DNA from 3 places in the Cryobacterium sp. TMT1-2-2 genome. Region 2 is predicted to be linked to each of the others. Evidence: predicted binding sites of a transcription regulator. Region 2 holds the regulator's gene; each other region holds the start of a gene.
The links. Region 2 encodes HrcA, which represses chaperone genes, less so after heat shock. Its sites were predicted from a motif close to TTNGCACTCGNNNNNNNCGAGTGCNAA; they were not measured.
Positions count from the first base shown of each region.

Region 1: the regulator HrcA is predicted to act here: its motif matches at 7,703-7,729, upstream of groES (co-chaperone GroES).
Region 3: the regulator HrcA is predicted to act here: its motif matches at 7,462-7,488, upstream of groL (chaperonin GroEL).

Region 1 covers NZ_SOGS01000016.1:357,556-367,228, reverse strand. Annotated here, with positions in the region: gene E3T35_RS11590 (carboxyl transferase domain-containing protein) at 1-1,051, shown strand, start outside; gene E3T35_RS11585 (zinc-binding dehydrogenase) at 1,270-2,292, shown strand; gene E3T35_RS11580 (sulfite exporter TauE/SafE family protein) at 2,293-3,060, shown strand; gene tsaB (tRNA (adenosine(37)-N6)-threonylcarbamoyltransferase complex dimerization subunit type 1 TsaB) at 3,151-3,786, shown strand; gene rimI (ribosomal protein S18-alanine N-acetyltransferase) at 3,783-4,274, shown strand; gene tsaD (tRNA (adenosine(37)-N6)-threonylcarbamoyltransferase complex transferase subunit TsaD) at 4,274-5,380, shown strand; gene E3T35_RS11560 (DUF4190 domain-containing protein) at 5,465-5,968, shown strand; gene E3T35_RS11555 (hypothetical protein) at 6,063-6,464, shown strand; gene E3T35_RS11550 (class I SAM-dependent methyltransferase) at 6,469-7,674, opposite strand; gene groES (co-chaperone GroES) at 7,800-8,096, shown strand; gene rarD (EamA family transporter RarD) at 8,194-9,144, shown strand; gene E3T35_RS11535 (ABC transporter substrate-binding protein) at 9,249-9,673, shown strand, end outside.
Region 2 covers NZ_SOGS01000007.1:236,601-246,273, forward strand. Annotated here, with positions in the region: gene E3T35_RS06345 (alpha/beta fold hydrolase) at 1-73, opposite strand, end outside; gene E3T35_RS06350 (amidohydrolase) at 189-1,412, shown strand; gene E3T35_RS06355 (hypothetical protein) at 1,476-1,733, shown strand; gene lepA (translation elongation factor 4) at 1,917-3,767, shown strand; gene E3T35_RS06365 (DUF1990 family protein) at 3,773-4,423, shown strand; gene hemW (radical SAM family heme chaperone HemW) at 4,444-5,667, shown strand; gene E3T35_RS06375 (DUF4870 domain-containing protein) at 5,690-6,076, opposite strand; gene E3T35_RS06380 (DUF4870 domain-containing protein) at 6,168-6,650, opposite strand; gene hrcA (heat-inducible transcriptional repressor HrcA) at 6,890-7,909, shown strand; gene dnaJ (molecular chaperone DnaJ) at 7,976-9,082, shown strand; gene E3T35_RS06395 (16S rRNA (uracil(1498)-N(3))-methyltransferase) at 9,084-9,673, shown strand, end outside.
Region 3 covers NZ_SOGS01000024.1:167,517-177,189, forward strand. Annotated here, with positions in the region: gene betT (choline BCCT transporter BetT) at 1-1,944, shown strand, start outside; gene E3T35_RS14730 (aldehyde dehydrogenase family protein) at 1,941-3,428, shown strand; gene E3T35_RS14735 (GMC family oxidoreductase) at 3,479-5,059, shown strand; gene E3T35_RS14740 (FtsX-like permease family protein) at 5,266-5,619, opposite strand; gene groL (chaperonin GroEL) at 5,790-7,418, opposite strand; gene E3T35_RS14750 (DUF3048 domain-containing protein) at 7,560-8,615, opposite strand; gene E3T35_RS14755 (cold-shock protein) at 8,687-8,890, opposite strand; gene E3T35_RS14760 (LytR C-terminal domain-containing protein) at 9,173-9,673, opposite strand, start outside.

The DNA.
Region 1 (9,673 bases), on a different contig from region 2:
CACGGGCGGGGTGATGGCCTCATGGGGCTCACTCGGGCACGTGACGGTGGCCGAGCCGGGCGCGCTGCTCGGGTTTCTCGGCCCTCGGGTCTATGAGGCGCTGTACGGCAAGAAATTTCCGGAAAACGTGCAGGTCTCCGAAAACCTGTTCAACCAAGGGCTGATCGACGCCGTTGTGCCGCCGGAGCAGTTGCCGGAGATCGTGCACCGCGCCCTCACAATCCTTACCGACCGGGTCTCTACGCCGGTGGCGGCACCGGAGACCCTGAACGTGCGGCCGGCAGCGAGCGGCGCGTGGTCATCCATTTTGATTTCGCGCAACCCGCGGCGACCGGACCTGCGCCAGCTGCTCGCCTACGGCGCGCACGACGTGCTGCCGTTGAACGGCACGGGCCAGGGTGAGAAGGACCCGGGGCTCATGCTCGCCATGGCACGGTTCGGGCAGCAGAGCTGCATCGTGCTCGGGCACATCCGGCCGCGGCCCTCGCAAGACACCAGGATGGGCCCCGGATCGCTGCGGGAGGCCCGGCGCGGCATGCGCCTTGCGGAAGAACTCGGGCTTCCGCTGCTCACCGTGATCGACATCGCCGGCGCCGCGCTGTCGAAGGAGGCCGAGGAGGGCGGCATGGCCGGGGAAATCGCCCGATCTCTGCACGAGCTGATCGGCCTGCGGTCGGCAACCGTGTCCGTGCTGCTTGGACAGGGTGCCGGCGGCGGGGCGCTCGCGCTGCTGCCCGCCGATCGTACGATCGCCGCCCAGCACTCCTGGCTGTCGCCGCTTCCTCCTGAAGGGGCCAGTGCCATCGTGCACCACAACACCGATTTCGCGCCGGCCATGTCGGAGGCGCAGGGCGTGAACGTGGCCTCGCTGTACGCCAATCGGATCGTCGACCACATCGTGGACGAGCGCCCCGACGCCGCAGACGAGGGACGGGCGTTCTGCCAGCGCTTGGCGTCGGCCATCGAATACGAGCTGTCCGCGCTCTCCACAGTGCCCGTTGATGAGCTACTTCCGCGCCGCCTGGCCCGCTACCACTCCCTCGGTCGCTGACCCCTCGTCATTTCGGTGTGGCGCATGGTGTCGGTTGCGCCCCGTTCGGCAATTACCCCGCGGGCCAGGTTTGCCATGCCGGCCAGAACGCTTTTGGCCCCGTTGGCTCGGTACATGTCGGTGGGCCGAATTCTTGTCACGGCTTGCCTAGGCGATAATCGAACGAGACGAGCAGGGGCCCTCAGACTGCCCGATGTTGGCCACGAAAGGACACGTCCATGATGCAAGCGATTCTGGTCGAACCGGGGACTGCCGGATCGCAACTGGTGCTGCGTGAACGCGCGGTACCGGTTCCAGGACCGCGCGACGTGCGCATTCTCGTGCACGCGGCATCGGTGAATCGGGCGGATCTGGCCCAACGCTCCGGAACCCATGAGCCGGCGGTTCCGGGAAGCCCTCCGCCTGTGGTCGGGCTCGACGCGGCCGGCGAGGTGGTCGAGATCGGTTCCGACGTCACCTCACTGCGGGTTGGCGATCGCGTCATGACCATCGTCGGCGGGGGACTCAGTGAGCACATCGTGGTCGATGCGGGCCTGCCGATTCCGATTCCCGACGGGTGGAGTTACGCCGAGGGGGCGGCGGCCGTTCTCGGGCTCCTGACCGAACACAACGCGCTCCGCACCCACGGTCGGTTGCAGCCCGGTGAGACCGTGCTGGTCCATGCCGCGGCATCCTCTGTCGGGTTGCAGTGTGTTCAGCTCGCGAAACACCTCGGTGCCGGGCTCGTGATCGGTACGACCCGCTCGGCGGGCATGACCACGCTGATCCGATCGGTCGGTGCCGACCAGGTGATCGTCGTTGGCGATGACGGCTTCGCCGATCAGGTGCTGGCGTTGACCGATGGCCACGGTGCCGACGTCATCGTGGACCACGTCGGCGGACCCTACCTGGCCGACAACATCCGCTCGGCCGCCATCGCCGGCCGCATCATCGGCGTGGGGCGACTCGGCGGCAGCGAGGGCACGCTCGATTTGGAAATGCTCGCCTACAAGCGACTCGCCCTGCACGGGGTCACCTTTCGCACCCGCTCCACCCAGGACAAGATCGACCTCGTCGCCGCGCTGCGTGCCGACGTCGACCTTGGCTCGCCGGTTCTTCGACCGCTCATCGACCGGATCATGCCGTGGACCGAGGCCGACGCGGCCCAGACTCTGATGCGCACCAACTCCTCCCTCGGCAAGATTGTGCTCGCCGTTGGCGACGCGGCCGCCGAGAATTCGAACACGGGAAACTCTCACTAAATGACACTTCTTGAAGGCGCGATCATCCTGGTCGCCGGAATTGCCGCGGGCATCATCAATGTGGTGGCCGGCGCTGGAACCCTGATCACCTTTCCCACCCTGCTCGTCCTCGGTATCCCTCCGATCACGGCGAACGTATCCAACACGGTTGGTCTGGTTCCCGGGTCGATTGCCGGAGCTTACGGTTATCGCCGGGAACTGCGCTCGCAGTGGCGGCCCGTGGCCTGGATGGCGGTGTTCTCGGCCGTGGGCGGTGTGATCGGCGGGTTGCTGCTGCTGGTCCTGCCCGAGGAGGCCTTCTCGGCGGTCGTTCCGTTCCTGCTGCTGCTCGCCGCGCTGCTCTCCGCGATCCAGCCCCGCGTGGCCCGTTACGTGCGGCGCAAGTCTCCCGAAGGCACCACGACCGACACTCGGCCGATCACGTTTGGCCTCGTGCTCGGCATTCTCGGCACGGGGGTCTATGGGGGATACTTCGGCGCAGCGCAAGGAGTGGTGCTGTTGGCACTGCTGGGTATTCTGTGGTCCACCGACATGCACCGGGCCAACGGTGCCAAGAATGTGCTGGCCGGCATGGCCAACCTCGTCTCTGCAATTATTTTCATCTCCAGCGGCACGGTCGACTGGGTGATCGCTGTGCTGATCGGCGTTGGTTCCGCCTTCGGTGGCTGGCTCGGTGCCCGCATCGGGCGAAGGCTCTCGGCTCCGGTGTTGCGTGCGATCCTGGTGATCGTTGCCCTGACAGCCGCCGTCGTGCTCTTTCTGACCTGATCGCGGCCCCAGGAAAGCCAGCCGCGCGAAGCGCTGGCCTATGAAAGCCAGCCGCGCGAAGCGCTGGCCCATGAAAGCTAGGCTGAACGGGTGCTACTTGCCATCGACACGTCCGCCGGCACGAGCGTCGCCGTCGTCGACCTTGCCCGCGGAGTCATCGCCGAACGCGGTGAAGCCGACACGATGCGTCACGCCGAAATCGTCGGCCCGTTCATTCTGGAATGCCTGCAGGAAGCGCATGTCGCCCCGGCTGACCTCTCCGGCGTCGTCGGCGGCATGGGTCCAGGCCCGTTCACCGGCCTGCGAGTCGGTATCGCCTCGGCCCGCGTCTTCGCCCTCGGGGCTGGCACTCCGCTCGTACCGGTGATCAGCCACGACGCCATCGCCTACGGCCACTACCGCCGCGGCCACTCCGGCCCGCTCGTCGTCGTCACCGACGCTCGCCGCCGCGAAATCTACTGGAGCGCCTATTCCCAAGCGGATGCCGTTGGTCTGCCCGTGCGCGTCGGCCAGCCCGGCCTTGCCAAACCGGCCGACCTCGACGACGAGGGCTGGCTGCACGCCGGGTGGCCGCGCCTGGACGCCGCCACTGTGTCGGCCGGTGAACTCGGTCTGGTCGCTGAGTTGAGCTACGCCCACGGACGCCCGTTCGCGGCCAATGAGCCGCTCTACCTGCGCTCGCCCGACGTCACCCTCTCGAACGGTCCGAAGCGAGTCAGCCGATGACCTGGCAGCTGCGCCGCGCGCACGAGGCCGATCTTGAAGCCATCATGCACCTCGAGACGACCACTTTCGTCCATGACGCCTGGTCGCCGACCATGATGGCGCGCGACCTCGGCGACCCCGCCTGCTTCTACCTCGTGGCGTTTCCGCCCGACGACCCCAGCACGGTCGAGGGCTACGCCGGCCTGCTCGCCCCGCGGGGAGCCGTCGAGGGCGACATTCAGACCATCGCGGTCGCCGAATCCGCACGCGGACGCGGCCTTGGCCGCACACTCATGCAGGCGCTCATCAATGAGGCCCGGAAGCGCGGCGCCCGGCTGATCTTTCTCGAGGTGCGGGCCGATAATCCCGGTGCCCAGCGCCTGTACGAACGCCTCGGATTCATCGAGGTTGGCGTGCGCCGCGGCTACTACCAGCCGGACAACGTAGATGCCATCGTCATGCGTCTCAATATTCCAGAATTGGAATCTATGCTTGTGGAGACCTCGTGATGACCATAAACCGCGCTGATCCGCTCGTGCTCGGCATTGAAACGTCCTGCGACGAAACCGGCATCGGCATCGTGCGCGGAACCACCCTGCTCTCCAACACCATTGCGAGCTCAATGGACGAGCATGCCCGTTACGGCGGTGTCGTGCCCGAGATCGCGGCCAGGGCGCACCTTGACGAGCTCGTGCCGGCCATCAACGCGGCCGTTGCCGAGGCGGGCATCCGTTTGAGTGATCTGGACGCCATCGCGGTCACCTGTGGGCCCGGACTCTCCGGCGCGCTTATGGTCGGCGTCGGCGCAGCCAAGGCACTTGCCGTGGCGCTCGACAAACCGATCTACGCGGTCAACCACCTGGTCGGCCACGTCGGTGCCGACCTGCTGCAGGGAGAGCTTCGGCACGGCGACACCAAAACCGGCGACACCAACACCGGCGACACCGCTCCGCTCGAGTACCCGACGATCGCCCTGCTGGTCTCCGGGGGCCACACCTCGCTGCTGCTCGTGCGCGACCTGGTCAGCGACGTCGAGCTGCTCGGCGAGACCATCGACGATGCCGCCGGCGAGGCCTTCGATAAGGTCGCCCGGCTGCTCTCCTTGCCCTACCCCGGCGGGCCGCAGATCGACCGGGTCGCGCTCGGCGGCAACCCGAAGGCCATTCGGTTTCCACGCGGACTCAGCCAGCCCAAGGACATGGCCGTGCACCGTTACGACTTCTCCTTCTCCGGCCTGAAAACCTCGGTCGCTCGCTTCGTCGAACAGCGCCAGGACGCTGGCGAACCCGTGCCGATCGGCGATGTCGCGGCCAGTTTTCGGGAGGCGGTCGTCGATATTCTGCTCACCAAGGCCCTCGCCGCCTGCGCCGACTACGGCGTACCGCGGCTGCTGCTCGGCGGCGGCGTCATCGCCAACAAGCGTCTGCGCGAGGTCGCCACCCAGAGAACGGATGCTGCCGGCATCGTTCTGCGCATCCCGCCCCTCTCCCTGTGCACCGACAACGGTGCCATGATCGCAGCCCTCGGTGCGCAGCTCATCATGGCCGGGCATGAGCCCTCAACGCTGCAATTCGGCGCTGATTCCACCCTGCCGGTCGGCCAGATTCAGGTCTGATCTGCCACAGAATTCGCCCACGCGCGGGCACACGGGATATTCTGGCTCTGCGACCCCGAACATTCCGCACGAAGGAGACCGCAGATGTCTGATCCCACCCAGCCCCCCGTCGATCCGACCAGCAGCGAACCGACCAGCAGCGGCCCGGCGAGCAGCGACCCGACGGGTTCGACTCCGGCCGACTCCAGCCTGCCGCCGGCCTACCCGGCCGCTCCGAGCTACCCGGCACCCGGCGCTCCGGCCGCTTCCGGATCTGGCCAGGCTCCCGCCTACGGGCAGCCCGCCGCGTATGGCCAGCAGCCGGCCTACGGCCAGAACCCCTACGGCCAGCAGAACCCGCAGGACAAGTACAATGTTCTTTCGATCATCTCGCTCGTCACCTCGATCCTCCTCATCTCAGTGGTCGGCATCATCACCGGCCACATCGCCCTGAGCCAGATCAAGAAGACCGGCGAAAAGGGACACGGGCTCGCCCTCTGGGGAACCATCCTCGGCTACGTCGGCCTTCTCGGCGGCGCTATCTTCGCCGCTTTCACGATCATTCTGCTACTCGCGGCGGCCTCCACCGGCACGAGCTACAACAACTAGCCACGCAGACGGCCCCGTCGGGGCCACGCGGCACGTTTCGATCGACAGGGGCCACCCCCCACAAGCTGACCGTATGCGCGGCCAGAGGACAGCCATGACTACACCCCATCCGCACGACGAGACTTCGGCGCAGCTGCAATATACGCGCCCTCCCGCGCCACCCGGCAGCCAGTTGGACTGGGCCTCGACGGTCACCGCTCCCACCGAGTTCGTGCCGTACAGCTACACCGAGGCCGAGGTGCAGCGCATCACCGGCCGCCGTCGGCTCGCGGTCTCCTCCGTCGTCTGTGGCCTTCTCGGTCTCGCACTCGGCGTGGTCGGGGTGTTTGGTCTACCGATCGCTCTCATTGCGATCACCCTCGCGCTGATCGCGCGCACCACCGAGAATCGGGCGCGCACGCTCTGGCGGAGTGGCCTCGTGAGCGGTCTCGTCGGGGTTCTGCTGGCGGCCGGCTGGATCGTCTACATCAGCCAGATCGTGCTGCCGCTGCTGTAATCCGCTACCGCACGCGCTCCACGAGCAGCGCCACGCGATGCCCGGCCGCCCTGGTCAGAATCAACGTTGCGGCTTCCGGTCCCTTCAGCTTCAGCCGGGTGCGCAGTGTCGCCGGATCAACGTCGACGCCGCGCTTCTTGATCGCGAGGGTGCCGATACGCCGTTCCAGCAGCGCCAGCCGCAGCTTCTTCTCATCGAAGGGGAGCGTTTCGAGCACCCGAAAAGCGCTCGCGAACGGCGTCGGCGTGAGCGTGTCGTTGGTCAGGTAGGCGATGCCCTCACTCAGCATGCGGGCATCCAGTGAACGGGCCAGATCGCCGATCAGGCGTGCCCGAATCACCGCGCCGTCCGGTTCGTAGACGTAGTTTCCGAGGCTGCCAGGTTCGACGTCTGCACTGTCGTCTGGAGCCGTTAGTTCGTGCCTGCCGTCTGCCGTCAGGAGCAGGGCCGACCGACGGATTCCGGGGCGCGCGAGGGCGCCGAACCACAGCCCCATCTCCACCAGCTGGCCGTCCACCGACACCCACTGTGCTTCGGCGTCGACCGGAATCTGGTCGCGGTCGTGGCCGGGCCCGAGCTTCATGCCGAGCGGCAGCTTCGTCGCGAGCAGATAGGCGAAGTCAAGCGAGGGGGAGTAATCCTCGGAGCGGGTCAGTCGCGTCGTGTTGCTGTGCCCGCTCGTGCGGCGGGCCGGGTCCAGCCAGACCGCGTCGAAATCTTCGAGGTCGACCGTCTCGGCATCGGCCTGCAGCGCCGAGGCGTTCGGAAACGGCGCGAGGTTGAAGCTTGCTACGGTCGCCGTGACCTCGTCGGCATCAACGGCCACGACCGACAGATCCAGCGCGGCGAGGGCCATGGCGTCGCCGCCGATACCGCAGCCGAGGTCGGCGACCCGCGGCGTGCGGCCGAGCGCAGCGCCGAGACCATTGAATCGGCCCGCGTGCAGGGCGGCGACACGCAGCCGGGTGGCCTGTTCCAGGCCGGCCTCTGTGAAGAGCATCCGCTCGGCGAATTCACCGAACTTGAGGGCGGCTTTTGCCCGCAGCCGCGATTGGCTGAGCACGGCCGACACGAGTCCGGGCGCGTGCCCGGCCTTGCGCAGATCGCTCACGAGCTTCAGCACGTCGCCGTGGGTGTCGTAGGGCGGCAGCGAGTCCAGCAGCCGCAAACTCGCGGGGGAAAGCAGCTCAACGAGTTCGGTTCGATCCATGCTGCAACGCTACCAAAATGACCCCCATCTGGCACTCACGTTGCGTGAGTGCCAGAACCCCCCTAAACTTCACTTGGCACTCTCGCTGTGAGTCTGCTAACCCAAATCTTAGAAAGAGGTCAACCGTGTCGGTCTCCATCAAGCCGCTCGAGGATCGCATCGTCATCAAGCAGGTCGATGCCGAGCAGACCACCGCATCAGGTCTGGTCATTCCTGACACCGCGAAGGAAAAGCCCCAGGAGGGCGAAGTTGTTGCAGTCGGCCCCGGCCGCATTGACGACAACGGCAACCGCATCCCCCTCGACATCGCCGTCGGCGACAAGGTGATTTACTCCAAGTACGGCGGAACCGAGGTCAAGTTCGGTGGCGATGACCTTCTGGTTCTCTCCGCTCGCGACGTGCTCGCCGTGGTCGTACGCTAACACCAAGCAGTCGGTCGTTCTAGACTGAAAACTCCCGGATAGCCCCGCTATCCGGGAGTTTTCTGCTTTCTTCACCTCTGCCGAGTCAAGGACCCTCATGTCGGATGCCGTAAGCCCAGTCGCGACGACCGGTACCGCCGCCGGCACGCATCGCTCCGGACTCATCTTCGGCGGCCTCTCCTACGCCCTCTGGGGTGTGCTGCCGCTCTACTTTCTGCTGCTCGCACCGTCGGGTGCCTTTGAGATCGTGGCCTGGCGGGTGCTGTTCTCCCTGGTCTTCTGCGTACTGATCATCACGGTGACCCGCACCTGGACGGTTCTCGGGCGGGCCCTCAGGCAGCGGCGCCTGGTATTGACCATGGGCCTGGCCGGGGTCTTCATCTTCATCAACTGGCAGACCTACGTGATTGCCGCGACCACCGGTCACGTGGTCGAAGCGGCCCTCGGCTACTTCATCAACCCGATCGTCACCGTGCTGCTCGGCGTCTTCGTGCTGCGGGAACACCTGCGCCGCCTACAGTGGGTGGCCATCACCATCAGCTTTCTCGCCGTGGTCGTGCTCGCCGTCGGGTACGGCTCACTGCCGTGGATCTCGCTCATCCTCGCTTTCTCCTTCGGACTCTACGGTCTGATCAAGAAGCGAGTGGGCCCGAGCGTCGATGCCGTCACCGGCCTCACCTTGGAGACCGCCTGGCTCGCACCGGTCGCCGTCATCCAACTGGTCGTGGTCTCCGGCATTTCCGGGCTCACCTTCGGCACGGTGTCGCCCTGGCATACAGCTGGCCTGCTCGCGGCCGGCATCATCACCGCGGTACCACTGCTGCTGTTCGCTGCCGCCGCGCGGCGCCTGCCGTTGACCGTGCTCGGGCTCATTCAGTTCGTGGCCCCGGTGCTGCAGTTTCTGGTGGGCGTGTTCATCCTGAACGAGGCGATGCCCCCCGAACGCTGGCTCGGTTTCGGGCTGGTCTGGGTTGCCCTGATCATTTTGACGGTCGACATGGTGGCCTCCGGCCGCACTCCCCGCCGCAGTACCCTCGAACCCGCCTAGCTTGCCCGGCCTGGTCCGGCCCCGGCCAGCCGATACGCTGAACCAACAGCACGCGCCAGCCCAGCCTACGCAGCACCGATTCAGCCCAGCACCAGAGGATCCACATGCCCCGTCGCCCCATGATCGCCGCCGTTCTGCTGCTTGCCCTGGCACTGACCGGCTGCACCGGTGCGCCGGCCGCCAGGCCGAGCCCGACCCCAACACTCGTCGCCAGCACGGCGCCCACCGGCGACGGCACGCTTCTCATCGGCACGCTGTTTCCCATGACCGGCGCCAATGCCGCGAGCGGTGCCGCTCAGGTAGCCGGCACCGAACTCGCCGTGCGTGACATTCTCGCCGACCAGACAACGCCCACCCAGCCCGTGCAGCTCATCCACCGCAACGTGGCCGGCGACCTTGCCGCCGCCTACGCCGACCTCGCGACGCGCGGCGTCGATCTGGTGCTGTGGGACGCGACGACGGCATTGCCAGCGGATGCTGAAGGACTGATTGGCAGCGCGGCCATCGTTGCCCTGATCGACTTTGCCAA
Region 2 (9,673 bases):
AACGCCACATCGTGGCCGACGCGCGAATGCCGTGCACGAGCAGAACCGGCACGCGGGCCTCGGGAATCTCCATGGCGTGAGCCTAGTCAGCCGCGGCGACAGTCGGCTGGGCACCGCCGGGACGCAGGACTCCTGGCGATCCTCGATCGGGCCGCCGGGCTTCCGAGCACCATGTTTAGGGTAGAACCATGACTATTGCTCCCGCGTCCACCCTGACCGCCATCATCAACGCCCACGTCGTACCGGTTGTCGGCGACCCCATCCCGAACGGCACGGTGCTGATCGAGAACGGCAAGATCACCGCGATCGGCGCCGACCTGACCGTGCCGCCCGCCGCGCGAATCATCGACGCGACCGGCAAATGGGTGCTTCCCGGCTTCATCGAAGCGCATGGGCACGTTGGTATCCACGAAGAGGCAAATGGATGGGCCGGCGATGACACCAACGAGATGACCGGCCCGAATATGGCCGCGGTTCGCGCCATCGACGCCATCAACATTGACGACGAAGGTTTTCGTGACGCACTCTCCGGCGGAGTCACCACGGTCGTCGTCAAGCCCGGCTCCGGCAACCCGATCGGCGGCCAGTCGGTCGCGATCAAGAGCTGGGGCGGTCGCACCATTGACGAGCAGGTGATCAGCGACTCGGTGAGCATCAAGAGCGCCCTCGGCGAGAACCCGAAGCGGGTCTACGGCGACAAGAAGCAGACCCCGAGCACTCGCCTCGGCGTGACCCTGATCATTCGGCAGGCCTTCGTCGACGCCCAGAACTATGTGACGGCGCGCGATGCCGCCACCGAGAAGGGCGACACCTTCACCCGCGACCTCGGCAAGGAGGCCCTCGCCCGGGTGCTCTCCGGCGAACTGGCCTGGGACCAGCACGTGCACCGCCACGACGACATTGCCACGGCCATCCGTTTGGCCGAAGAATTCGGCTACCGCCTCGTGATCAATCACGGCACCGAGGGCCACAAGATCGCCGACGTGCTGGCCGAGAAGAAGATTCCGGTCATCTTCGGACCCATGCTCACCGCGCGTACCAAGGTGGAACTCCGCGACAGGGCGATCGGCAACCTCGCCGTGCTCGCCGCCGCCGGCGTGCTCGTCGCCATCACGACCGACCACCCCGTCGTTCCGGTGAACTTTCTCGTGCACCAGGCGTCCCTCGCTGTGAAGGAGGGACTGCCGGTGCAGACCGCGCTCGAGGCTCTCACCGTCAACCCGGCCGTCATCCTCGGGCTCGACAGCCGGGTCGGCTCCCTCAGCGTCGGCCTCGACGCCGACGTCGTGATCTGGTCGGGCGACCCGCTCGACCTCGGTTCGCGCGCCGAACTCGTGCTCATCGACGGCACCCCGGTCTACCGCTACAGCGACGGCTTCGGCCAGGTCGTCGAGCGAGCCAATCGCGCCTAATTTTTCTTGAGCAGGAGTGTCGATTCCGGCCTGTCTCGATCGTCATGTCGGTGTCACTATCAAATGATCAGAAGGGAAATCACCCTGCAGTGCTCATTGCTCGTCCTGAGCCAGGAAGCCGGCGACGCCCAGGTTGACGAAGCGGCCATGGAATGGGGTCGCAAGGCCTTTGACGCCTACGCGAAGTCACTCGATGCCGCCATCGGCTGGGCGCGGCAGTGTCCGGCGGCCCTCTACGGCGCCGTCGAGAGTCGCCCGTCGGCGGTCATCTTCCGGGATGGACAATGGCAGACCCCGGGCAGCGACACGGCCCAGGCCTGACCAGCAGAACGGATGCCGGGGCGCGGGCCGAGCAGGTGGCCCGCGCCCCGGCGAGCATCAGCTTGCGGTCGGTGACGGCCGGGTGGACGAACGGGCCGGTGTCAGTCGTTCCGGTAGATCTCCGATCGGTGACCGAGCGCAGAGACGGTACAACCGCTCCGAGCATGGGACAATGGACGAACTATGTCACCGAGAGCCCTTCACGCGCTGGAACCGGCCGCCACGGCCCCCGAGTTCATCCGCAACTTCTGCATCATCGCCCACATCGACCATGGCAAGTCGACGCTCGCCGACCGCATGCTGCAGATCACCGGCGTCGTCGACGAGCGTTCCATGCGGGCCCAGTACCTGGACCGCATGGATATCGAGCGTGAACGCGGCATCACCATCAAGAGCCAGGCCGTGCGCATGCCGTGGGAGCTGGACGGCGTCACCTACGCGCTGAACATGATCGACACCCCCGGTCACGTCGACTTCACCTACGAGGTCTCCCGCAGTCTCGCCGCCTGCGAGGGCGCCATTCTGCTGGTTGACGCGGCCCAGGGCATCGAAGCCCAAACCCTCGCCAACCTTTACCTCGCCCTCGAGAACGACCTCACGATCATTCCCGTGCTCAACAAGATCGACCTGCCGGCCGCCGACCCCGAAAAGTACGCCCGCGAACTCGCGAGCCTCATCGGCGGGCGCCCGGAAGACGTGCTGCGCGTCTCCGGTAAGACCGGCGCCGGCGTCGAGGAACTGCTCGACCTCGCCACCACCATGATTCCGGCGCCGAAAGGCAACCCGGATGCCGCCGCCCGCGCCATGATCTTCGACTCGGTCTACGACAGCTACCGCGGCGTCGTCACCTACGTGCGCATGATCGACGGGCACCTGAAGGCCCACGAAAAAATTCAGATGATGTCGACCAAGGCGACCCACGAGATCCTCGAGATCGGCGTAATCTCGCCGGAACCGGTGGAGAGCAAGGGCCTGCGCGTCGGCGAGGTCGGCTACCTGATCACCGGCGTGAAAGACGTGCGCCAGTCCAAGGTCGGCGACACCATCACGACCGCCGTGCGCCCCGCCACCGACGCCCTGCCCGGCTACGACGAACCCCAGCCCATGGTGTTCTCCGGCCTGTACCCGATCGACGGCAGTGACTACCCGGCGTTGCGCGAGGCCCTCGACAAGCTCAAGCTGTCTGACGCCAGTCTCGGGTACGAGCCGGAGACATCCGTTGCGCTCGGTTTCGGTTTTCGCTGCGGGTTTCTCGGACTGCTGCACCTGGAAATCATCACCGAGCGTCTCGAACGCGAATTCAACATCGACCTCATCACGACCGCGCCGAGCGTGCCCTACGAGGTCACCACCGACGACAAGCGCACCATCACGGTGACCAACCCGAGCGAATACCCCACCGGTAAGATCGCCAAGGTGCTCGAACCCATGGTGAAGGCGGCCATTCTCGCGCCGAAAGACTACGTCGGCGTCATCATGGAACTGTGTCAGAGTCGCCGCGGCACCCTGCTCGGCATGGAATACCTCGGCGAAGACCGGGTCGAGATTCGCTACTCGATGCCGCTCGGTGAGATCGTGTTCGACTTCTTCGACATGCTCAAGGGCCGCACCGCCGGCTACGCCTCGCTCGACTATGAGCCCTCCGGCGAGCAGGAAGCCGACCTGGTGAAGGTCGATATTCTGTTGCAGGGCGAGCAGGTCGACGCCTTCAGTGCTATCGTGCACCGCGACAAGGCCTACGCCTACGGGGCGCTCATGACCGGTCGCCTGCGCAAGCTTATTCCGCGCCAGCAGTTCGAGGTGCCCATCCAGGCCGCGATCGGTGCCCACATCATCGCCCGTGAAAGCATCTCGGCGATGCGCAAGGACGTGCTCGCCAAGTGCTACGGCGGTGATATCTCGCGCAAGCGCAAGCTGCTGGAGAAGCAGAAAGAGGGCAAGAAGCGCATGAAAATGGTCGGCCGGGTCGAAGTTCCCCAGGAAGCCTTCATCGCCGCTCTGAGCGGCGATATCGAGACCAAAGATAAGAAGTAGAGCGGATGCGCAGAACCACCTTCACCGACGCCGCCGTCAGCTACGCTGCCATCGGCGGCACGCTCGCGCCCGACCTGATGAGCTATCCGCCGCGCGGCTACCGTCCGATGGAGCAGAGCGTGAAGCTCGGCAGCTCCCAGGATCGGTTCGAGGCCGCGACCAAGTTGCTGATGACCTGGGGAATCCAGCGGGGCAGCGGCATGGAGGTGACCGACCTCGAAAACGGCACCGGCGTGCAGTACACGCCGGTGACCTTTGGGCCCGACGGCGCCCCGGCGGTCGGCCAGCAGCATCCGGTCAACGAAGCGACCTTTGCCGATGACGGCACCCCGTACATCGCCAACGGCATGACGGCGACGCTGAAAATGAAGGTGTGGCTGTTCCGCGTCACCGCGCGGGTCCGCGTTGTCTACGTGATCGACGAGGCGGCCCGCATCGGGTTCGCCTACGGCACCATGGCCGGTCACCCGGAAAGCGGCGAGGAATCCTTCATCGTCGAGCTCCGGGAGGACGACTCGGTCTGGCTGACTATTCGCTCGTTCTCGCGGGCCAGCACCTGGTATTACCGGCTGGCCTGGCCGGTGCTGCGTTTTCAGCAGGCCAAATTCACCCGGCTCTACCTGCGGGCGTTGCACCCCGTTGGCGCCATCAAATAGAACGTACTGGAGCACCACCCATGGCCGGACCCCACCCCGTCGGCGATCCCGCACCCGACGATGGCCTCCTTCCCGCGTCGGCGGCCGTTGACGCCTTCGTGCGCGATTTCGGCGTGTACTTGCACGTGCCGTTCTGCCGGGTGCGCTGCGGCTACTGCGACTTCAACACCTACACCGCGACCGAACTGCGCGGCGTCAAGCAGAGCGACTACGCCAGCCAGGCCGTGCTCGAGGTCGAAGCGGCCGGGCGCATCCTGACCGCATCGGGCGTTCCCAAACGCTCCGTCGCCACCGTGTTCTTCGGCGGAGGTACGCCAACGCTGCTGCCGGTGACCGACCTCGCGAAGATGCTCAGTGCAGTGCGCGACCAGTGGGGCCTGGCCGCCGGGGCCGAAGTCACCACCGAGGCCAACCCCGACTCGGTCGACGCCGCCTACCTCGGTGCCCTCGCCGATGCCGGATTCACCAGGGTGTCCTTCGGCATGCAGTCGGCTGTGCCGCACGTGCTCGCGACGCTCGAGCGCACCCACGATCCCGAGAGGGTTCCGCTCGTGGTCGAGTGGGCCCGGGCCGCCGGGCTCGATGTGAGCCTTGACCTCATCTACGGCACGCCGGGGGAGTCGCTGGCCGACTGGCGCGCCAGCCTCGAGCAGGCGCTCAGCCTGCACCCAGACCACCTGAGCGCGTATTCGCTCATCGTCGAAGACGGCACCAAGCTGGCTCGGCAGATTCGCCGCGGCGAGATCGCGCCGACCGACGACGACCAGCAGGCCGACTTCTACGAACTGGCCGACGAGCTTCTCGCCGCCGCCGGGTACGACTGGTACGAGGTCAGCAACTGGGCCACGAGCGACGCGCACCGCTCCCGCCACAACCTCGCCTACTGGACCGGCCAGGACTGGTGGGGCGTCGGCCCCGGCGCACACAGCCACGTCGGCGGGGTGCGCTGGTGGAACGTGAAGCATCCGGCCGCCTATTCCGAACGGATGCTCGGCGGCCTGTCCCCGGCCGCCGGCCGCGAGACGCTCGACGCGCCCACCCGCGAGCTCGAACGCATCCTGTTGCAGAGCCGCATCCGCACCGGAATTTCGGTGGCGTCGCTGTCTGCTGCGGGCCGGATCGAGGTGGCCAGCCTTATCGCCGACGAACTCATCAACGCGAAAGCGGCCCTCGCCGGGACCATCGAACTGACCCTGCGCGGACGGCTGCTGGCCGACGCCGTGGTGCGGCGGCTGAGCGACTAGAGCTGAGCGACCAAAGCGGGGCTTAGCTGACGAACTTGATCGTGAGTGGGTAGGTGTAACCCTGTCCGCGGTTCGCGGCCAGCGCCGCCAGAATCATGAACACGACGGCCACGATCGCGAGCGGTATGTAGAGAATGCCGCCGATGCCGATCGTGACAATCGTGATCGGAACGAGTACCGCCACGTAAATCAAGAGGGAGATCTGAAAGTTCAGGGCGGTCGCGGTGTGCGCGCGGATGAACGGTCCGCGATCGCGCAGCATGAGGTAGCCGATGAGGGCCGGTACGAAACCCAGGGCTGCCGCGCTGAAGATAATCCCACCGACGTGGATCAGCGTCGCCCACAACTTCTCGTCCGCGGGGCTCATCGGGGTGGCGGGGGTGGACTGGTACGGATTCTGCTCAGACATGAGGGCCTCTCGCTGTACGGCCGGTCACTGGCACGGCGGTGCCAGTGACCTCCAGACTAATCGCCCCGCCGTCGGTCGGAGCCAGGAGGCGCTACTTGATCAGGCGCAGCGCGAACGGGTACCGGTAGTTCTTTCCGTCCTTGGCCTGTACAAATCCCATGATCGAGAAGATGACCCCGGCCAGCCAGACGATCCAGCCCAGGCCCGCGAGCAGCCCGCCAATGCCGAACGTGACCAGGGCGAGGAACGTCGACACCACGGTGATCGCGACATAGGCGATCAGCAGGGTGATCTGAAAGTTCAGCGCCTCCTTCGCCTCGGTGTTGGTGAAGCGCCCTCGGTCTTTGAAGACCAGCCAAATGATCAGGGACGGAAGAAAACTCAGGATGCCGCCGAGGTGTGCCAGCGAAGCCCACTGGCGATCGTCGGCCTCCGAGAGCGGGGCCGCCACGACCGGCGTGGAATAGGGACTTGCACCGGGCTGGCTGTTCGGCGGTTGGCCATATTGCGGCTGGCCGACGTTGGGCTCACGGTAGTTGGAATCACCGGGAGGTTGTGCCTGTGGATCGCTCATGATCGTGCCTTTCGCTCAAAGAGGTGGGAGCGTATAGCGGTAATTAAACGCTCATTTCGGGGTACTGGCAATGGGTGTACTCAGCCGGAACCCGGCCGGTCGCGATAGGATTGGCAGTCAGTGGATGCGAGTGCCAACGGCGTGCCGGCAAACCTGCGTTCCATGGTGCCCAGGGCGCGCGAGGCGAGCGGCATCCGTTGGGCCGAAGCTCTACCTCAAGAATCAGGAAGGCGGGTGCAATGGTTTCCGACCGTGGCCTCGATGTTCTGCGCGTGATCGTGCAGGACTACGTTGCCTCCCGTGAACCCGTCGGCTCCAAATCCATCGTGGACCGGCACTCCTTCGGCGTCTCCGCCGCCACCATTCGCAACGATATGGCCCTGCTCGAAGAAGAAGAGCTCATCGCGGCACCGCACACTTCCTCCGGTCGTATACCCACCGACAAGGGGTATCGCGTTTTCGTCGACCACCTCGCTGATCTGCGTCCACTCACCCCGGCACAGCGTCAGGCCATCGAAACGTTCCTCGGCCACTCCGCCGACCTCGACGAGGTGCTCGTGCGCAGTGTGCGGCTGCTCTCGCAGCTGACCCACCAGGTTGCGCTCGTGCAATACCCCTCTCTGTCGCGCGCCAAGGTTCGCCACATCGAGTTCGTACCGCTGACCGAAACCCGCATCCTGTCGGTACTGATCACCGATTCCGGTGGCGTCGAACAGCGCGTGATCGATCTGCCGCGCGCGCTCGACGAGCAGACACTCGGCGAGGTGCGTGCCCGTCTCAATGTTGCCGTGGTCGGGCTCGGCATGGCCGAGGCATCCGCTGCCCTCGCCGCCAGCGTCTGGCCGGGGTCACCAGCGTTGCAGCCGATCGTCGACCTCATCACGAGCACCCTCGCGGACCAAGTCGGTTCCAACCGGCAGGACAAGCTCGTCATGGCCGGTGCGGCCAACCTCGTTCGCACCGAAGAGGACTTCTCGGGCAGCATCTACCCGGTGCTCGAGGCCATCGAAGAGCAGGTGGTGCTGTTGCGCCTGTTCGGCGAGATGGAGACCGACCAGCACGGCGTGTCGGTGAGTATCGGCCGCGAGAACGCGGCCTTCGGGCTACCGGAGGCGAGCGTGCTGACCAGCGGCTATACGGCCAACGGCAACCTGGCCCGTCTGGGCGTGCTCGGGCCGACTCGCATGGACTATTCCAACAACATGGCGGCGGTGCGCGCCGTCGCCCGTTACCTGTCTCGCCTGCTCGGCGAGACCTAGAGCTCGGGCCGCCCGGCGGCCTCTTCATCATTTCGAACAACCATCACAACTCAAGGAGAGCCACCTTTGGCTGACCACTACGAAGCGCTGGGCGTTGACCGCGACGCGACCACCGATCAAATCAAGAAGGCGTACCGTCGCCTGGCCCGCGAACTGCACCCAGACGTGAACCCCGGCGCCGAGGCGTCGGAACGGTTCAAGAGCATCACGCACGCCTACGACGTGCTGAGTGACGCGAAACAGCGCCAGAAGTACGACCAGGGCGGCGGCCAGAACGGCGGCTTCGACGGGCAGAACTTCGGCAACTTCGGTGACATCTTTGAGACCTTCTTCGGGGGGGGAGGCGGCAGCAGCCGCGGCCCGCGCTCCCGCCGCGAACGCGGCCAGGATGCCCTCATTCGGGTCGAGCTCGACCTCGACGAGGTCATCTTCGGCACGCACCGCGACCTCGAGGTCGACACCGCGATCGTCTGCGACACCTGCAAGGGCTCGTGCTGCGCGCCCGGCACGTCACCGATCACCTGTGATATCTGCCACGGCACCGGGAGCATCCAGCGCGCAGTGCGCTCCCTGCTCGGTAACGTCATGACGTCGAGCCCGTGCGGATCCTGCCGCGGCTACGGCACCATCATCGCCACGCCGTGCATGACCTGTTCCGGCCAGGGCCGCGTGCGCGCCCGCCGCACGGTTCCGGTCGACATCCCGGCCGGCGTTGACACCGGCCTGCGCCTGCAGATGCCCGGGAGCGGTGAGGCCGGCCCGGCGGCCGGCCCGAACGGCGACCTCTACCTCGAGATGAAGGTGCGCCACCACGACGTGTTCAGCCGTGATGGCGACGACCTGATGTGCTCGCTCGACGTGCCAATGACCAGTGCCATTCTCGGCACGAGCGTCACCGTGAAGGCCCTCGACGGTGACATCGAGGTGGAGATTCGCCCCGGTTCGCAAAGCTCAGAGGTGCTCACTATCAAGGACCGCGGCATCACCAAGCTGCGCGGCAGCGGTCGTGGCGACCTCAAGATCGGCATCCACGTACTCACGCCGACCAAGCTCGACCACAAGGAACGCGACCTGATCGAACAGTTCGCCGCCCGGTATTCAGCCCCCGCACCCACCCTGAGCCAGTACCAGCAGGGTTTGTTCGCCAAGCTGCGCGACCGGTTCCTCGGCTAACGTGGCACATTTCTACCTGCAGGAAACGCTCCGGGCGGCGCAGTGTCGCCCGGGGCAGGTCGTTTCTGTCGACGGCGCCGAAGCACGGCACGCGGTCACGGTCAGCCGGGTTCGTCCAGGGGACCGGCTCCGCCTGGGTAATGGGGCCGGGTTGCTGCTCGAGGGAACGGTGCTGACGGCGGACGCCGCGGTGTTGACCCTGCGCGTCGACGAGGCGAGCGAGACGGCGGCGGCGACGCCGCGCATCCGCTTGGTGCAGGCCCTGGCCAAGGGCGACCGTGACGAACTGGCCATTCAGGCCGCCACCGAACTCGGCGTCGACGGCGTCATTCCCTGGGCCGCCGCGCGCTCCATCACCAAGTGGGAGGGCGCCAAAGTCGCCAAGGGCCACGACCGTTGGAGCACGATCGTGCGCGAGGCCAGCAAACAGTCGATTCGCGCCTGGCTGCCGGGCGTCGCGCCGCTCGCCAGCACCAAACAGCTGGCCCTGCTGGCCGTCACGACACGGATGCTGCTTCTCGACCCGACCGCGACCGGTCGCCTCACCAAGGTCGCCCCGCCCACCGACGACCGCGACATTCTGCTCGTCGT
Region 3 (9,673 bases), on a different contig from region 2:
TCCGTCAACCTCGGCTGGTACTACTTTCTCATCGTCACGGTCGTCCTCGTGTTCGTGATCGTCGTCGCCCTGTCCCGCGTCGGTAAGACCCGCCTCGGACCAGACCACTCGCGTCCGCAGTTCAGCCTGTTCACCTGGACGGCCATGTTGTTCGCCGCCGGCATCGGAATCGACCTGATGTTCTTCTCGGTCTCCGAGCCAGTCACCCAATATCTCGCTCCGCCCACCGGCGACGGCAGCTCGGTTGAGGCCGCCCGCCAGGCCATGGTCTGGACGCTGTTCCACTACGGCATCACCGGCTGGGCGCTCTACGCACTCATGGGCCTGGCCCTCGGCTACTTCGCCTACCGGCAGAACCTGCCGCTGAGCATCCGTTCGGCGTTGTATCCCATCTTCGGTAAGAGAATTCACGGACCGATCGGCGACGTGGTCGACATCGCCGCAATTCTCGGCACTATCTTCGGCATCGCCACGAGCCTCGGCATCGGCGTCGCCCAGCTCAACTACGGCCTAACCTTCATGTTCGGAACGCCGGAGACCCTTCTGGTGCAGGGTTCGCTCATCGCTCTCAGCGTGGTGATGGCCACGATTTCCGTCGTGTCCGGGGTCGAAAAGGGCATTCGACGGTTGTCCGAACTAAATGTATTGCTCAGCGTCGGGCTCATGCTGTTCGTGCTCATCGCCGGCAACACGAGCTTTCTCCTCGACGCCATCGTGCTCAACATCGGTGACACGCTCAGCCGTTTCCCGGCGATGACGCTCGACACCTTCGCCTACGACCGTCCCGACGAATGGCTGAACTGGTGGACCCTGTTCTTCTGGGCCTGGTGGATCGCCTGGGCTCCGTTCGTCGGCCTGTTCCTGGCCCGCATTAGCCGCGGCCGTACCATTCGCGAGTTCGTCGCCGGCACCATGATCGTGCCATTTGCTTTCATCCTCATCTGGATCGCAGTCTTCGGGAACAGTGCTCTCGCAATCGTGATCGGCGGCGACGCCGGCTTCGGCGAGGTCGCAATGAATTCCCCGGAGCGAGCATTTTATTCCCTGCTGGCCGAGTTTCCGTTCGCCCCGGCCACCGCTGCGATCGCCACCTTCACCGGACTGCTGTTCTACGTCACGAGCGCCGACTCCGGCGCCCTCGTCATGGCGAATTTCACCTCACACCTCAAGGACTCTGAGTCTGACGGGCCCAAGTGGCTGCGCATCTTCTGGGCGGTGACCACGGGCGTGCTGACCATGGCGATGTTGCTGGTCGGCGGTATCCCGACGTTGCAGAATGCCACGATCATCATGGGGCTGCCGTTCTCGGCCGTACTGCTGCTCGTCATGCTCGGGCTCTACAAGGCACTACGGGTAGAACAATCGCTCACCGACAGTTTTCGGGCCAGCCTGCCCAGCCTGCTGTCGGGCCGCAGCACCGACCCGGCCCGCGCCCGCAACTGGCGTCAGCGCCTCACCCGGGCGATGAGTTACCCCGGCCCGCGCCAGGCGGAACGTTTCGTTTCGAGCGTGGCACTGCCCGCCTTGCAGGAGGTGCACGATGAGCTGCTCCAGCAGGGCGCGGAAGTCACCCTGTCGCAGGGAATCGTCGACGGACTGCAGATTCCGCATCTCGACCTGAACGTCTCGATGGGCGACGAGCGCGGTTTCAAGTACCAGATCTACCCCGTTCAATTCGATACCCCCACCTATGCGGTGCGCGCAGCCAGCGCGAGCGGCAAGTACTACCGCATGGAGGTCTTTTCCCTCGAGGGCAGCCATGGCTACGACCTCATGGGCTACAGCAAGGAGCAGGTCATCACCGACGTGCTCGATCACTACGAAACACACCTCGACTTTCTGCACCTGAACCGTGCCGAACCGGGAAACACCGCCCTCGCCGAGGACCAGGTGGCCAAAGACAACTGGGAAGCCGATTTCGAATCGGACGAGGTCAAACAATGAGCACCACCACCGCACCGGCCACACTGTTCATCAGCGGGGCCTGGGTACCCGCAAGCGACGCCGGCAGCAGAGAGATCCGTTGCCCGGCCGATCAAACATTGGTCGGTACCGTCAGCGAGGCCACCACAACGGATGTCCACGCCGCGATCCGCGCCGCCCGCACCGCTTTCGACAGCGGAATCTGGAGCACAGTGCCGGCGCCCACCCGCGGCGACTTTCTGCTGCGGGTGGCCGCTGAATTGCGCGTGCGCCGGGCTGAATTCGCCCGCGCCGAGACCCTCGACACCGGCAAACGTTTGGTCGAGAGTGAAATCGACATGGACGACATCGCCAACTGCTTCACCTACTTCGGCAAGCTCGCCGGACAGGACAGCGGCCGCATGGTCGATGCCGGCGACGAGCGCGTCATCAGCCGCATCGTGCACGAACCCGTCGGAGTCTGCGGCCTGATCGCGCCGTGGAACTACCCCCTGCTACAGGCTGCGTGGAAGATCGCCCCGGCCCTCGCGGCGGGCAACACCTTCGTGCTCAAGCCGAGCGAGCTCACCCCGCACACCAGCATGCTCATGATGGAGCTGCTCGACCACCTCGGCCTGCCCGCGGGCGTCGCCAACCTCGTTCTCGGCGCGGGCCCTGTGGCCGGAGCCCCGCTGGCCAGCCATCCCGACGTCGATCTCGTCTCGTTCACCGGAGGCCTCGAAACCGGCAAGAAGATCGCCGCCGCAGCTGCCGGAACCGTCAAAAAGGTCGCCCTCGAACTCGGCGGCAAGAACCCGAACGTGATCTTCGCCGACGCCGACTTCGATGCCGCGGTCGACAACGCTCTCAACGGCGCGTTCGTGCATTCGGGCCAGGTATGCTCCGCCGGCGCGCGCATCGTGGTGGAGGTATCCATTGCGGAGAAGTTTGTCGACGAGCTGGTGCGCCGGGCCAATCAGATTCGTCTCGGCGGGCCATTCGACCCGAACGCCGAGACCGGACCGCTGATCAGCGCCGCCCACCGCGACAAGGTCACCGCCTACGTAGCCAAGGGTCTGACCGAGGGAGCCCGCCTCCGATCGGGCGGAACCTGGGGCGAGGGCGACCTGACCGAAGGGTTTTACTACACGCCCACCATCCTCGACCAAGTATCGAGCGGAATGTCCGTCGTGATCGACGAAGCGTTCGGCCCGGTCGTGACCATCGAGACCTTCGAGACCGAAGCCGATGCCGTGCGGATCGCGAACGACACCGTCTACGGCCTGGCCGGAGCGGTCTGGACCCAGGACGCCGGCAAGGCCCAACGCATAGCCAAGGCCCTGCGCCACGGCACCGTCTGGATCAATGACTTTCACCCCTACCTGCCGCAGGCCGAGTGGGGCGGCTACGGCCAGTCGGGGTCCGGCCGCGAGCTCGGCCCGATGGGCCTCGGCGAATACCAGGAAACCAAGCATATCTACCAGAACACGGCCCCGGCCGTGACCGGCTGGTTTCAGCAGCGGTAGCTGCGGGCATCCGCTTATCGCGTGAGTAGATCGACCAGATGAGGAATCAATTGACCACTGCAATACCCGCTACGCCCACCGAATTCGACTACATCGTCATCGGGGGCGGGTCGGCGGGAGCCGCCGTCGCCGCGCGACTCTCGGAAGACCCCGCCGTTCAGGTCGCCCTCGTGGAGGCCGGGCCAGACGACCGCGGCATCGACGCCATTCTGCGACTCGACCGCTGGATGGAACTGCTCGAGAGCGGCTACGACTGGGACTACCCGATCGAGCCGCAGGAACACGGAAACTCTTTTATGCGGCACGCCCGCGCCAAGGTGATGGGCGGCTGTTCGAGTCACAATTCCTGCATCGCCTTCTGGGCGCCGGCGGAAGACCTCGACGATTGGGCCGGCAAGCACGGCGCGACCGGCTGGGAGGCCGCGAACACCTTCCCCCTGTTCACCAAGCTCGAAACCAACGAAGACCAGGCGTCCCATCACGGGCACGACGGTCCCGTGCACCTGATGAACGTGCCCGCCAACGATCTGTGCGGCGTCGCCCTGCTCGACGCCTGCGAGCAGGCCGGTATTCCGCGCACGACGTTCAACTCCGGCACGACCGTGGTCAATGGCGCGAATTTCTTTCAGATCAATCGGCAAGCGGACGGCACGCGCGCGTCGTCGTCGGTCTCCTATATCCACCCGATCATGCAGCGCGAGAACTTCACCCTGCTCACCGACCTGCGCGCGCGCAAGCTCGTGTTCGACGCGAATAAGCGCTGCATCGGCGTGGACGTCGTCGACGCCGCTTTCGGCAAGACGCACCGTCTCTCTGTCTGCGCCGAGGTCATCCTCTCGGCCGGCGCCATCGACTCTCCCAAGCTGCTGATGCTCTCCGGCATCGGCCCAGCCGCGCAGCTGGCCTCCTTCGGCATCGAGGTGCTCGCGGACTCCCCCGGCGTTGGAGAGAACCTGCAGGATCACCCCGAAGGCGTGATTCAGTGGGAGTCGAAGCAGCCGATGACCGATACGTCCACCCAGTGGTGGGAGGCCGGCATCTTCACCACAACCGAGGAGGGTCTCGACCGCCCCGACCTCATGTTCCACTACGGTTCGGTGCCGTTCGACATGCACACCGCCCGCCAGGGGTACCCGACCACGGAGAACGGCTTCTGCCTGACGCCGAACGTGACGCATGCCCGGTCGCGTGGTACGGTGACGCTGCGCTCGAGCGACTACCGCGACAAGCCGAAGGTCGACCCTCGCTACTTCACCGACCCGCACGACATGCGCGTCATGGTCGCCGGTATTCGCAAGGCGCGCGAGATCGTCGCCCAGCCGGCCATGGCCGATTGGGCTGGCGTCGAACTGTACCCGGGCGTCGACGTACAAACGGATGCCCAGATCACCGACTACATCGAGAAAACCCACAACACGGTCTACCACCCGGCCGGAACCGTGCGTATGGGCGCGGTCGACGATGCGTTCTCGCCGCTCGACCCGGAGCTGCGGGTTAAGGGCGTCACGGGCCTGCGCGTCGCCGACGCCTCGGTGATGCCCGAGCTCGTCACCGTCAACCCGAACATCACCACCATGATGATCGGCGAGCGGTGCGCCGAACTCGTGAAGGCGAGCCGCAGCATCCACTGAGTTACAGCCCGCCGCGCGGGTCTGGCCGCCTGCGGAACGCGGGACGGAAAAGTGGGCGCCTCCCGAAGGAGACGCCCACTTTCTGTCGTAATAGCTGGACTCAGAAGTCCATGCCACCGAGGCCGTCGTTGCCGACAAGCCCGAGAAGAACTCTGCTCCGGCCGGCGACCCTTCGGGTGGCGCCACACCTGCTCGGCCAGCTACGCCTACTCGGTCGCGAGGGCCGCGACCGGGGTGATGCGGGTCGCCCGGCGGGAGGGCGCCAGCGACGCCACCGCGGTGAGGGCAACCGCCGCGACAACGATAACCGCGAGCAGCACGAGCGGCACCGTCGGCACCACGATGCCCGGTGAGCCCTGGATACCGCCGATGAGCGACTGCGCCCCGGCCCAGCCGTAGAACGTACCGAGCACAAGGCCGACGACCACCGCCGCGGCGCTGAGTTGCGCGCTCTCGATGAGAATCATTCGACGGATCTGACGCGCTGTGAACCCGAGCGCGCGCAGCAGGCCCAGTTCCGCTGCGGCGACGAGAACGGGGAGGAGCTGGATCATTTTCATATCTCCAGCCTGCTGGGTCACTACCGCGCGGTCGTCCGTCCAGAGTCGCTACGCGCTACCTCGCAAGGATGACTCTGTCGGGTGGACCGAACTCATGGCTCGACGCGGAACGCACAAAAAATGGGCGCCTCCCGAAGAAGACGCCCACTTTCGTGTACCGCTGGCGGGACTTAGAAGTCCATGCCACCCGAGGGGTCGCCGGCCGGAGCCGAGTTCTTCTCGGGCTTGTCGGCGACGACGGCCTCGGTGGTGAGGAACAGTCCGGCGATCGACGATGCGTTCAGCAGCGCGGAGCGGGTGACCTTCACCGGGTCATTGATTCCGGCAGCGATCATGTCGACGTACTCGCCGGTGGCGGCGTTGAGGCCCCATCCGACGGGCAGGTTGCGCACCTTGTCGGCGACAACTCCCGGCTCCATGCCGGCGTTGAGTGCGATCTGCTTGAGCGGGGCGTCAATGGCAACGCGCACGATGTTCGCGCCGGTCGCCTCGTCACCAACGAGGTCAAGGATTGCCTTGCCCTCGAATGCGGTCTTGCCGGCCTGAATCAGTGCAACGCCACCACCGGCAACGATACCCTCTTCAACGGCAGCCTTGGCGTTACGCACCGCATCTTCGATGCGGTGCTTGCGCTCCTTGAGCTCAACCTCCGTTGCGGCTCCAGCCTTGATGACAGCAACGCCGCCAGCAAGCTTGGCGAGGCGCTCCTGGAGCTTCTCGCGGTCGTAGTCGCTGTCGGTGTTCTCGATCTCGGCACGGATCTGCGAGACGCGACCGGCGATGGCTTCGACGTCGCCGGCACCCTCAACGATCGTGGTCTCGTCCTTGGTGATGACGACCTTGCGGGCGCTACCAAGCAGGTCGAGGGTGACGTTCTCAAGCTTGAGGCCGACCTCTTCCGAGATGACCTGTCCACCGGTGAGGATGGCGATGTCCTGCAGCTGAGCCTTGCGACGGTCGCCGAAGCCCGGAGCCTTGACGGCGACGGACTTGAAGATGCCACGGATCTTGTTCACAACGAGCGTGGCCAGGGCCTCACCGTCGACGTCTTCCGCAATGATGAGGAGCTGCTTGCCGGTCTGGATGACCTTGTCCACGATGGGGAGCAGGTCCTTGATGTTGGAGACCTTGGAGTTGACGATCAGGATGTAGGGGTCTTCGAAGACCGCTTCCTGACGGTCGGGGTCGGTGACGAAGTACGCCGACAGGAAGCCCTTGTCGAAGCGCATGCCCTCGGTGAGCTCGAGCTCGGTGCCGAAGGTGTTCGACTCCTCGACGGTGACAACACCTTCCTTGCCGACCTTGTCGATGGCCTCGGCGATGATCGCGCCGATTTCGGTGTCTCCGGCGGAGATGGACGCGGTTGCGGCGATCTCTTCCTTGGTTTCGATTTCCTTGGCGCTGGCGACGAGCTCGGCGATGACAGCGGCCGTAGCCTTCTCGATGCCGCGCTTCAGGCTGATCGGGTCGGCGCCGGCAGCGACGTTGCGCAGGCCTTCGCGAACCAGGGCCTGGGCGAGAACGGTTGCGGTGGTCGTGCCGTCGCCGGCTACGTCATCCGTCTTCTTGGCGACCTCTTTGACGAGCTCCGCACCGATCTTCTCGTACGGGTCGTCGAGCTCGATCTCCTTGGCGATGGACACGCCGTCGTTGGTGATCGTGGGGGCGCCCCACTTCTTCTCCAGAACGACGTTGCGTCCGCGCGGGCCGAGGGTGACCTTGACGGTGTCGGCCAGAATGTTCAGGCCGCGCTCAAGCCCACGACGGGCCTCTTCATTGAATGCAATGATTTTTGCCATATGTGTAACTCGTCCCTCCCGGACGTTCCAAACGATGATGGGGTTAGCACTCAGATGACGAGAGTGCTAAAACGATTCTGGCACTCTGGGGTCGAGAGTGCAAGCGAGCATCGGGGGTGACGCCGGGCTATCTGCAGACCCTCAGGGAACGAGGTCGACCGAGCCGGTGCCGTTGGGTACGAGCTGAAACCAGGTATTGCCCGGTGCCAGCCGAATTGTCACTCCATTGGCATCGACGAGGCGGATCGGCTTGCTCTGGGAGTCCTTGCTCCAGGTGGCCGCGATGGTCTTTCCGCCGCTGGAGATCGACGCTTCCCCCGACGCGATCAGCTCGGTCTTGGGGATGCTCTGGTCGACGGTCACGTTCACCCGCACCACGACGACGTTCGTTGCCTTCAGTTGCGCGCCTTCCGGAGTCAGATCGGGCGCGCCGTCCTGCGCGCGCAGGTATGCGGCGGCTTCGGCGTTCCAGGTCCAGCTGCGGGCACTGGAGTTGGAGAATCGGGTGTTGATCACCGAGATCGGGGTGCCGTCCACGACAGCGGATGCCCCGGCGAGCGCGGGCGCATAGGCATACTGCTGGGTGGGCGGTGCGACGGTCGCGTTTCGGTTGACGAATTCGGAAGCCGCGAGGATAACGTTGTGCGGGGCCGCTGTAGCCTTGGAACGAGAAAATAGCCCGGTCGTGTCGTAGTCGAAGATGGCACTGATTTGACCGGTCGCGTTCATCGCGTCGACGAATCGTTGCTGCCCGCCCGAAAACGCTACGAGGCCGCCGAACGGCGCAATGATGTCGGGGTCCATCGGGCGGATCGAGCGCACCGGGCCGACCTGGTCGGGAATGCTGGACTGCCACACGGCGACGTATCGGGTGATGCCACCCTCGACCAGCTCTTCGAACATCAGGTCGGTACGGTCGATCACGACCTGCGGGCGGGCGGCCACGTGGTTGTCGATCTTGGCCGCGAGGGAGGGATGTGCCGACGACCCGACCGCAACGGTCAGGCCGCTGAGCGGGGCGATTTCCGTAGCGGCGGGGGCGACATAGTTCGACGTCCACGCTTCGGCCGTCTGCGTCTCGGTCGGCGTCGCGCTACTGCCGGTGCATCCGCTCAGCAGCAATGCTGGAACGATCAGAGCGAGCAGACCCGCGGTCTTCAGCGGTCGAATGGTGCGGGCTGTCTTTTTCTTGGTCACCGGTAAACACTAACGCCGCCCGTTGCAGCGGGCGGCGTTAGGTGGGGGACAGACCCCGTTTAGGGGGTGGGTCAGGCCGGTCGAACCGATTCAGCCTGGGGGCCTTTCGCTCCGGCACCGACCTCAAAGACGACCTGCTGGCCTTCTTCGAGCACTTTGTACCCGCTCATGTCAATGGCGGAGTAGTGAACGAACACGTCCTGCCCTCCCCCATCGACAGTGATGAAGCCGAAACCCTTTTCAGCGTTGAACCATTTAACGGTTCCGTTCGCCATGTGTTACTCCTTGCTCAAATTCGACGGCACGGCCCATTGGCTGTTCCGGGCCCTGCCGCAGAGACTGCGTTCATTTTGAACGAGCAGCAAATCCCCGAGAGCAAGTCTTCTGTTGCAAGTTACCTACTGGTGCAAGTTACCTTGGGCGAGCGTTCTTGATCCGGGCGGGTATTGCCCGAACAAAATGTTTGACCAAAACCAGATAATACTGAAGTGGCCGCAGAAGAAAAGGGGCTTGACGAATCAGGTAATGCCCAGTACGTCGGCAGTTTCGAGTTACGATCAGCCCGCAGGAATGACGTAGTCGTTGCCGACGACGACGGTCAGGCTGGCACCTGTGTCAACAAAATTGGACGAAACGACGATCGTCGAGCCGGGCAGTGAGGCTGCGATGCCGCGGGCGGCGCCTTCCAGGCTGGCATCGGCGTAGTAGATGACGGTGGTCGGTTCGGTGTCTGTGCTCGCGTTGCCGGTGCCACTGACCACCCAGCCGGCGGCGGTGAGCGTGTCGCTGACGGATGCTGCGACACCGTTCGCCGCGGAGCCGTTCAGCACATTCACGGTCAGCGCCGGGTCGACGGTGGCTTCAGCCGTTGGAATGACGGTCTCAGTGGGGATCGGGGTCGAGCTGGCCGAGGACAGCCCCGGGATATTGGAGAAGTCGAGGCGATTGTTGATCGCGAAGATTCCGACCACGCCAACCGCGATCAACAGCACGGTGACGCCGAGCGCCCACCAGAACCCGATCCAGCCGCGGCCCTTCTTGCCGGGAGCACGGTGAGC